DNA from 3 places in the Effusibacillus consociatus genome. Region 2 is predicted to be linked to each of the others. Evidence: riboswitches for the same ligand, from Rfam matches in the RefSeq annotation. Region 2 holds a riboswitch; each other region holds the start of a gene.
The links. Region 2 has a riboswitch for cobalamin ahead of cobT (nicotinate-nucleotide--dimethylbenzimidazole phosphoribosyltransferase). Riboswitches for the same ligand answer to the same signal wherever they lie in the genome.
Positions count from the first base shown of each region.

Region 1: linked by a shared signal. The riboswitch ahead of ACFO8Q_RS02570 (cobyric acid synthase) and the one ahead of cobT (nicotinate-nucleotide--dimethylbenzimidazole phosphoribosyltransferase) in region 2 are both predicted to bind cobalamin.
Region 3: linked by a shared signal. The riboswitch ahead of ACFO8Q_RS23370 (ABC transporter substrate-binding protein) and the one ahead of cobT (nicotinate-nucleotide--dimethylbenzimidazole phosphoribosyltransferase) in region 2 are both predicted to bind cobalamin.

Region 1 covers NZ_JBHSHC010000014.1:153,223-156,487, reverse strand. The annotation lists gene ACFO8Q_RS02570 (cobyric acid synthase) at 21-1,550, opposite strand; adenosylcobalamin-variant (AdoCbl-variant) riboswitch at 1,643-1,718, opposite strand; gene ACFO8Q_RS02565 (flagellin N-terminal helical domain-containing protein) at 1,852-3,213, shown strand.
Region 2 covers NZ_JBHSHC010000022.1:47,273-50,537, forward strand. The annotation lists gene ACFO8Q_RS03710 (histidine phosphatase family protein) at 358-1,041, opposite strand; cobalamin riboswitch at 1,086-1,271, shown strand; gene cobT (nicotinate-nucleotide--dimethylbenzimidazole phosphoribosyltransferase) at 1,512-2,573, shown strand; gene ACFO8Q_RS03720 (adenosylcobinamide amidohydrolase) at 2,560-3,265, shown strand, end outside.
Region 3 covers NZ_JBHSHC010000157.1:69,401-72,665, reverse strand. The annotation lists gene ACFO8Q_RS23375 (long-chain-fatty-acid--CoA ligase) at 1-1,465, shown strand, start outside; cobalamin riboswitch at 1,547-1,733, shown strand; gene ACFO8Q_RS23370 (ABC transporter substrate-binding protein) at 1,918-2,928, shown strand; gene ACFO8Q_RS23365 (FecCD family ABC transporter permease) at 3,113-3,265, shown strand, end outside.

The DNA of each region.
Region 1 (3,265 bases), on a different contig from region 2:
AGATTCCCCCTTGGCATCGACTAATTATAATTCCACTCACATTTATATTCTTGCATGATCGAGAAAAGCAGTTCAACGTTGATGGCTCTTTCCACCGTATCCGCCCACTGATCAAACGCTTCTTGGCGTCGTCGATGGTTTGAGGTTGTCGCACCGATTGGAGCAAGGCCTTTTTTCATCCGGATTGTGTCGAGGAACGTTCGCCTATACAGATCATTGTGCAAAATCCCGTGCAGATAAGTCCCGATTACAGTGCCGTGCCCGTTGACTGCACCATCCTCTTTTTCACCACCCGCTGCCAGCAGTTGGGCAAAAGGCTGCATGTTTCCCCGTTCCGACTGCCCCATGTGAATCTCGTACCCTTCAATGGGTATTCCGGACAGTTCGGAAGCCTCGTCAGGCAGCTCCAACACCCGCCCCTTCACCTGAACGGTTGTTTTCGCCGAAAGATACCTGGTTCTTACATCCAACAATCCGAGACCCTCTACTTCCGGAATGTTGGACTCGACCAGATCCGGATCATACAGTTTGCTGCCGAGCATTTGATAACCGCCGCAGATTCCGAGAATTCGTGCTGTATCCGCCAGAGATTCGATGCGGGCTGCCAGTCCCTTTTTTTGCAACCACAATAAGTCTTCGATCGTGTTCTTGGTACCGGGCAAAATTATTAAATCCGGCTTCCCCAACTGATCAGGTGCAGATACGAAACGGATGGACACGTCCGGTTCATAACGGAGGGGATCGACATCCGTGAAGTTCGAGATATGCGGGAAACGGATAACCGCCACGTCCACCTCATTCACAGCAGCAGCCGAGGACAATTGATCAAGCACGACCGAGTCTTCGCTTTCAATATAAAGGTCCCGTTGGTAGGGCACCACCCCTAAAACAGGAATTCCGGTCCGCTGCTCAATCCAGGTCAGGCCTGATTCAAGAAGTCTGATATCTCCCCGAAACTTGTTAATAACAATCCCCTTCACCCGCGCGCGTTCCTGTGCATCGAGCAGTTCCAGTGTTCCGACAATGGAGGCAAACACACCGCCACGATCGATGTCCGCAACCAGTACTACGGGAGCATTCGCCACTTCCGCCACTTTCATATTGGCAATGTCACGTTCTTTCAAGTTGATCTCTGCCGGACTTCCCGCCCCTTCTATCACGATGACGTCATATTGATTGCGAAGCCGATCAAGAGATTCCTCAATCATACGCAATGCGGTCGGAATGTACTCCGTACGGTATTTGATGGCTGACATATCCCCAATCGGCACGCCTCTCACGACCACCTGCGCGGTCATGTCACCCTTGGGCTTCAAGAGAATCGGATTCATGTCAACTGTAGCCGGAACTCCGGCCGCCTCCGCTTGCACTCCCTGGGCCCGGCCAATCTCTTTTCCGTCTTGTGTGACATAGGAGTTCAGTGCCATGTTCTGTGACTTGAAGGGCGCCACCCGAAACCCTTTTCTTGCAAAAATTCGGCACAACGCAGTGCAGAGCAGGCTTTTCCCGACATCACTCGCAGTCCCTTGCACCATTACAGTCAAAGTCAATTAAAAATCCCCTTTCGCTTCATCTGCCTGCTTCGCGAATAGGGGGATGTCACTCATCTCCACTACCCCAAATCGCGAGGGCAATGACCGTAATGCAAAATAGGGGTCTGGCTATACAGTGGCGCGACCGCCCGGGAATTCCACCCGGTTCCCTAATTTGGTTCACTTATGATTCAGTTTACCTGATGAGGCGAATTCTGCCAACAGAAAACACAATCGACATTATTAGACAAAATATCCGATCGATTTAATTAGGTTTAAATGATAATCTATTTATTGGGGAAATAGGGGGATTTAAACAATGATTTATCTCAATTCAATTCAGCATGCGTATCAAAACTTACGCTTTGCATGGAATGAACACACTCATGCAGTATCCAGGCTTTCATCGGGGAAGAGAATTCAGACTGCCGCCGATGATCCTTCCGGGCTGGCTATTTCCGTGCGTTTTCACACGCAAATCCGAGGAAACCAACAGGCTCAGAGAAATATTTTGGATGCAGTTTCCCTAGCTCAAACGGCCGAAGCCGGACTCCAGAGCATTCAGGAGCAACTGCTGCGAATCAGGGAACTGCTGGTTCTTGTCCAAAACGGTACTCTTTCGGAGAATGATCGGCTCCATGCGCAGCAAGAAATCGATCAACTGATCGAATCGATCGATTCCATCGGTAAAGGAACCACCTTTAACGGGATCTCTTTGCTTTCTTCTTGGATTGAAGGGACTCCCGCGTCCCCTGGAACACCGGGAACTCCCCCCAGAACGGAAATCATTGTCAGACAATCGCCAACTTTCCAGACATCGTTCGATCTGAATCCAAATTCGGATCAATTCGTTGTACCCAATTACAACATACCGGTCAGGGCTGCGGACGGAAACTTCACCATTACCGCTGCTTTCACACCCATGTGGGGGAAAGGACCGGATAACGGTCCCGATTTGCATGTCATTTCCCCTATTGGAGAAAAGTTCGGTCTGAATGACGGAGGATATTTTAGCAACGGAAAAGCGGGCACCGTCAGCAGTGCCAGCGCTTCCTCCGTTACTTTTAATGGGGAGAAGAGCAACCCTGAAACCATGACATTTATCAGTCCCATAACCGGCGATTGGCAAGTGCGGCTGGTCAATCCGGAAAAAAAGAAGGCTTATCGCATCGAACTTACCATTGCTTATCAATATACGGAGACAGTTACGATTCCAGGCACACCCGGCACTCCTCCTGTCCCGGGAACTCCCGGATCAACCGGAAAAGTAACGATTCAAACCGGGTCAACTACAGGCGATGCGCTTCCTTTGGAGCTATCCTATGTTACAGCGGAAGCTCTAGGGATCCGGAACCTGATTGCAACCGATCCGAATGCGATCGGGAAGATTGACCAAGCAATGAATACGGTCAGTTCGGAACGGACCAAATACGGAATTTATCAGAATCGCCTACAGCACCGGTACGATGTTCTCGACACCCTCAATCTGAATCATGCAAGCTCCGTTTCCAGGATTGAGGATGCAGACATGGCAGCTGAAATGATCACTCTGGTTCGCGGCAAATTGCTTCATGATGTCGGAACAAAGGTACTCGTAAAAGAACTGGATACGTATCGGGACCGGATTGCTGCGCTGTTGACTTTCGCAAAAAATCCTATTGATTCAAATCAACTTTCATGATAATGTAATTGATGGAAATATGAATATACACCAATAATTTATACATAATTTT
Region 2 (3,265 bases):
AACCACTCGAGCTTTCGAGTGGTTTTTTCATTTTGGAAAAGTGGCCCCACTCCATAAACGGTTCAGTACGTATTCGCTCGTACCGGCCGGGATTTGGATAGGGGAAGTTTATACTACAGGATTGGAACATACATAGAGGTGAAATAGAGGTTTTTGACGGTCTTATTTCCCTAATTCCAGCGTCGATTTTCAGAATAAGAGATTTTCGGGGGCCTATTCTGCGATTTTGCAGACGTCACGGCTCCAAAGTATGCATATAAAGACTTGAAAATCCGTTAATGCCCGTCCACATTAAAAAAAGGACCCGTACTGACAGTTCTTAAAGGGGTCCCAGACTCCCATAGGGCGGATTTTTTCTCACACCGCCTTCATGCCCAACCGGTTTTTCGCCTCTTCAATCAACTGGGCGAATTTTTCTTTCGGAACATGGGAGGTTTCATTGTGGGTTTCCAGTTCAAACCTTCCGTCCTTCCACAATACCGTTGTCAGGCTGCAGTTCGCGACATGATATTCGTTCCAGTGTGATAATGGCTTATCAAGCAGGCCCGTGATGAAATACGCTATAGCGCCCGCATGTGTGACGATCACCACAGTCTGTTCCGGATGATTGTCTGCAATCCTTCGGATTGCCTGCTCAATTCGATGATAGAGTTCAGCCCGGGTTTCCCCTCCTTCCCACCCGAACTCATCATCGCCGGGATTTAATGCACGATCGACCATTTCTTTGTGCGTCTCATATAACTCGGTGATGGGGACTCCATCATAGACTCCAAAATTCATTTCTTTCAGCTCATCCCGACATGTGACAGACAGCCCGAGGCGGTTTGCAATGATCTCGGCGGTTTGGGCGGCCCGCTGCAATGGGCTTGCGTAGATACCATCTACTTGATTGTCCTCTCGAACCAGTTGTTCTAACCGATCGGCCACGCATTCCGCTTGTTGAACTCCCACTTCATTAAGAGGTGCATCTGTCCAGCCGGAAAGCCGATATTCCAGGTTGTGATCCGTAATTCCGTGTCGAACCAAAATTATCCTTGTCATTCCAGCCCCCTATAGTGCATGATGGAACTATACATATTTTCAATAATCCTATTATACTCACAGGTGCCGTTTCATAGAAACGGATAATAGCGGAAATCCGGTGCGAATCCGGTGCGGTCCCGCCACTGTAAGAGGGAGTCTCGTTCACTGGTCACCGTGAGAACATCGCGGGAAGACGAACGAAGATCATGAACTCGAGCCAGGAAACCTGCCTGTGAGTGTGAGAAGGCCGCTTTTCGAGGAAAAAGGGGCTGGTACGCGTATGTGCATACCTCCCCCTGGTCTTCGGACTGGGGGGAGTAACTATTATACCCATTAAAGTGATGCAAGCCTTTGTAGCATAATCCGAGTACTTTAATGGGGACCCGAAGAGCGTCAGTCCGGGTGTCCGCCGTATTGATGGGGATCCGAGAACCCAATCCGGGTGGACGCGATATAGGGAATCATATTCGAAGCTGGAGGTACTAACTATGTGGAAGTTACCGATTGGAATTGAAGAACTCAATCAAGAAGCGATCAAACTCGCAAGTGAACGGCATGACCAGCTCACAAAACCGCAGGGAAGTCTCGGACTGTTGGAAGAAATCGGAATCCGGCTGGCGGGGATTCAAGGGGAAACGATCCCAACCGTCACCCCGTGTGCCGTGGTTTTGATGGCGGGGGATCATGGGGTGACAGAAGAGGGAGTATCCGCATTCCCCTCCGAAGTGACGGTTCAGATGGTGTTGAACTTTCTCGCTGGAGGAGCAGCGATTAACGCGTTGGCCCGAAATGCGAACGCCGATGTCCATGTGGTGGATGTGGGTGTGAAATCGGATATTCCAGTGCCCTCGGAAACTTCGAATCGCCTGTGGGTGAAGAAAGTTCGTTACGGCACAGACAATATGGCAAAAGGACCGGCGATGACCAGAGAAGAGGCGGAGAAAGCCCTGCAGGTCGGATGGGAAATGGGAAGCCAACTCCATCAGGCCGGTTACAAAATGGTTGCGCTCGGAGAGATGGGGATCGGCAATACAACAGCCAGCGCGGCTATCACGGCGGTTTTGACAGGAAGACCCGTCCAGGAAGTGGTCGGGGTAGGCACGGGCCTCTCCAGTCAAGGGGTTCAGCACAAGATTGAGACCATTCAGAAGGCGATCCGGGTGAATTCCCCGAATCCAACAGACCCGATCGATGTATTGGCAAAAGTGGGTGGTCTTGAAATTTGCGGTCTGGCAGGTCTGATCCTGTCTTGTGCGGCCCACCGGATTCCGGTGGTTGTTGACGGCTTTATCACAAGCGCGGCAGCACTGGCAGCCGCCAAAATCGAACCGTTGGTCCGTTCTTATTTGTTCGGATCCCACCAATCGGTTGAACCGGGCCATCGTATTGTCTTGGAAGCATTGGAACTGCAGCCGTTGTTTGATTTCTCGATGCGCTTGGGTGAAGGCTCCGGGGCTGCATTGGCATTGCCTGTGGTGCAAGCGGCTGCACGAGTGCTTCGGGAAATGGCTACCTTTGCGGAAGCGGGAGTCGCCGATGCAGCTTCTTGATTCACAACTACTGCTCCCCGACGTGACGCTTGAAAGGTATGACAAACGATTGGTCATTAAAAGCGAGGTTCCCCTTCGAACCCTTAGTTCGGCAGTTTATCGGGGAGGGCGTCAGGACGACATCCGTTCGATTTTGAATCTGACCGTACATAAAGGATATCGATGCAGCGATCCGGCAGAAGATTTAAAACGTGAAATCCGGGAACTGGGGCTGCCGGACCAATCAATCGGGCTGATGACTGCTGTGGATGTGAAAAATGGCGTCGTCGCATTTGAGTCAGTTGGTTCCGAGCCCGACTCTCCCCTGCTTGTAGTTGCGGTGGTTACGGCGGGGAGCGGCAACGCATGGCGGGCAGGGACTTGGCCATCCTACCTGGGACAAGAGCAGACTTCCGCTTTAAATCCGTTCCCTTATCCCCTCGGAACGATTAACATGGTTGTGTTGATTGACGGGACAATGACGGATGCTGCCATGGTGAATGCGATAGCGACAGTGACGGAAGTGAAAACGGCAATTTTCTATGAACGGGGAATCCGGTGTCCCGGAAGCGGACAAATGGCAACGGGTACCACGACAGATGCTGTGGTGATTGCCACAACCGGACGTGGTCAGAGTATGGAATATGGGGGACCGGGCACCGTTGTCGGTACATTGATCGCGCAGGCGGTTACAAAGGCATTGAACGAGGCGC
Region 3 (3,265 bases), on a different contig from region 2:
ATTGGATTATCAAACACTTTGGGTATATGCGAATCGTTTTGCTGCCGGGTTATCCGGACTTGGAATCGAAAAGGGAGACCGGGTGGCCATTATGCTCCCAAACTGTCCTCAGTACGTCGTAGCCTATTACGGGATTTTGCTGGCGGGCGGAATTGTGGTCCAGCTCAACCCGATGTCGGTAGAGCGAGAGATCGACTATTTTCTGAGTGACTCGGGGACCAAAGCAATGGTGGTGTTTGCCCCGCTGTTGCCAAAGGTCGCAGGAGCACCAAGTTCTGCGAATCTGGTGAAGAAAATCGTTGTCGATTTGCCGCCAACCGGTACGGTTTATGAGGGGGATGCGGTAGGGTTTGAAGCTTTCGTTGCTGGAGCACCCATACCAACCTCCCAAGTGGAAATTTCACCGGAGGATGTAGCGGTTTTGCAGTATACCGGCGGAACGACCGGTCGGTCCAAGGGCGCTATGCTGACCCATCGGAATATTGCTGTCAATGCTTATCAAACATATGTCGTGATGGGGGGAGAACAGAAGGAACAGGATCGTTTTCTGGTAGTTCTTCCGCTCTTCCATGTGTATGGAATGACAGTGGCAATGAACGCCGGCATCGTGGGTGGCTCTCAGTTGGTCATCCTGCCGCGTTTTGATCTGGAAGAAACCTTGAATACAATCAGGGAAACAAGACCGACGATTTTTCCGGGTGTCCCCACTATGTATGTAGCGATTAACTCTCATCCGAAAGCGGAAGAGTACGGGATTTCGTCAATTCGCATTTGCGTGAGCGGTTCTGCCCCCATACCGGTTGAAGTCATTAAAGAATTCGAAGCGAAGACGGGCGGAACAATGATCGAAGGGTACGGCTTGTCAGAAGCGTCGCCTGTTACCCACTTCAATCCGCTTGAAAAACGGAAGCCCGGATCGATCGGCAGCACACTTGTTTACACAGAAGCCAAAATTGTCGATGTGAGTGATCGAACGAAGGAACTTCCGCCATATGAGGCGGGTGAGCTTCTCATTCGCGGTCCGCAAGTCATGAAGGGATACTGGAACATGCCGGAAGAAACGGCGGAGACGATTCAGGATGGCTGGCTTCACACAGGAGATATTGCCCGAAGAGACGAAGACGGCTATTATTACATTCTTGACCGCAAGAAAGATATGATCATTGCGGGAGGCTTTAACGTGTACCCGCGTGACGTGGAAGAAGTATTATACCAGCATCCGGCAGTGCAGGAGGCTGTGGTGATTGGAGTTCCCGATGAATATCGCGGTGAAAACGTGAAGGCATTTCTTGTGCCGAAGCCGGGAGTGACTCTGACGGAGCAAGAAATGTCCGTCTTCTGCCGTGAAAAATTGGCTGCCTATAAAGTGCCCCGCATCTTCGAATTCCGATCCGAGCTGCCCAAGACAGCCGTTGGAAAAATTCTTCGTCGAACTCTGAGAGAGGAAGAATTCAAAAGGGTGTAAAAATCAAAACGGGTATAGACAAACTCTGTCACATCACTGTATCCTTAACACGAAGATGAAAATTTCGCTTGTCATATAATTTCATATTGTTCTCGTCTAGGTGCCCTTGTGTCAGCAAGGGGTAACAGGGAATCGGGTGCAAATCCCGAGCGGTCCCGCCACTGTAACCGGCGAGCTCTCTTTCATTGATGTCACTCGAGTAATCGGGGAAGACGAAAGAGCGCAATGATCCGGAAGCCAGGAGACCTACCTAAACGAGTTCACCAAGTCAGCCTTCGAGGAAAGGTTCGGTGTAAAGAATTGGATCTCTGCGACTGTTTGTTTGATTGCGCAGATCACCATGCATTTATTCCCCCAGCCTTTTTGGCTGGGGTTTTTTAGTTGGGCTGAACGGTTTATGCAAGCGGAAACTGACATCACATCTGGATAGGGAACAGGAGGATTTCAACAAAATGAAATGGATCAAAAATGCACGTAACTTTGTACTTTTATTTTTAACGGCCGTGCTTGCAGTACTGCCTGCATGCGGAAGCTCAACGAAAGAAACTTCAACACAGGCCACCACCCAAGAATCTGCAAAATCCACTGCCTACCAACCGGTTACGATAGAAAACTATAACCGGACTCTCACTTTCAAGGAAGTACCCAAGAGGGCTGTCACATTAAACCAACATGTGACGGAAATCATGCTTGCCTTGGGGCTGGAGGATCGAATGGTGGGCACCGCGTATCTGGACGATAAAATATTGCCGGAATTTCAGGAGGCATACTCCAAAATTCCCGTACTGTCAAATAAGTATCCTTCGAAAGAAGTGTTTATGGCGGCTCAGCCGGACTTTGTCTATGCAGGTTGGAAAAGTGCTTTCACGGAAAAAGCGGTCGGAACGGTTGAGGAGTTGGAAAAAGCAGGAATTCGAGCATATCTTCAGGAGTCCTCTGACATGACAGCCCCTACCCTGGAGGATGTGTATAAGGATATCCAGAACATCGGGCGAATTTTTAATGTCGAAGCGAAGGCAAACGAAACGATCAACAAAATGAAGAAGGATATGGAACAAATCACCAAGCAAATCGGACCAGTCGATAAACCTCTCAAGGTTTTCGTTTATGACAGCGGGGAGGATCAAGCTTTTACGGCGGCCAACAACTACATGACCCGTTTGATCAGCTTGGCGGGAGGAAAAAACGTATTTGATGACATCCAGAAAGGCTGGGCTAAAGTTAACTGGGAAGAGGTCGTAAACAGAAATCCGGAGGTTATCATTATTGTGGATTATGGTGAAAAGACTGTCGCACAGAAACAAGACCTGCTTCTCGCTAAAAAAGAGCTTGCCGATGTTCCCGCTATAAAAAACAAGAGGTTTATAGTGCTTCCTCTTTCAGCAGCAGCCGAGGGAATCCGTGCACCTCTTGCACTAAAGATACTATCCAAAGGGTTTTACCCGGATAAATTCAAAGAATAAAGCGGTAGCAATGTTGTACCCCGAAAAGAGGTGAATTGTTGTGCAGAAAGCAATTCAGCAAGAAGAGTTACCTTTTCAGAGATCCGATTCCTATCAGATTGAGACTGAAAAACCCGATATCAGACAATATCGGGTTTGGTTTTCAATCATCTCCGCCAGCTTGACGATTGCCCTTGTTGTTTCAATGACTATTGCGGTCACCCTTGGACCGGTTCCGATCCAGCCAGAAACGGTATGGCGTATCGCCTTATCTCACATCCCTTTCTTCAGTGAATGGGTGGAAGCTGACTGGTCGAAGGCACAAGAACACATTATCTGGGACATTCGCTTTCCGCGG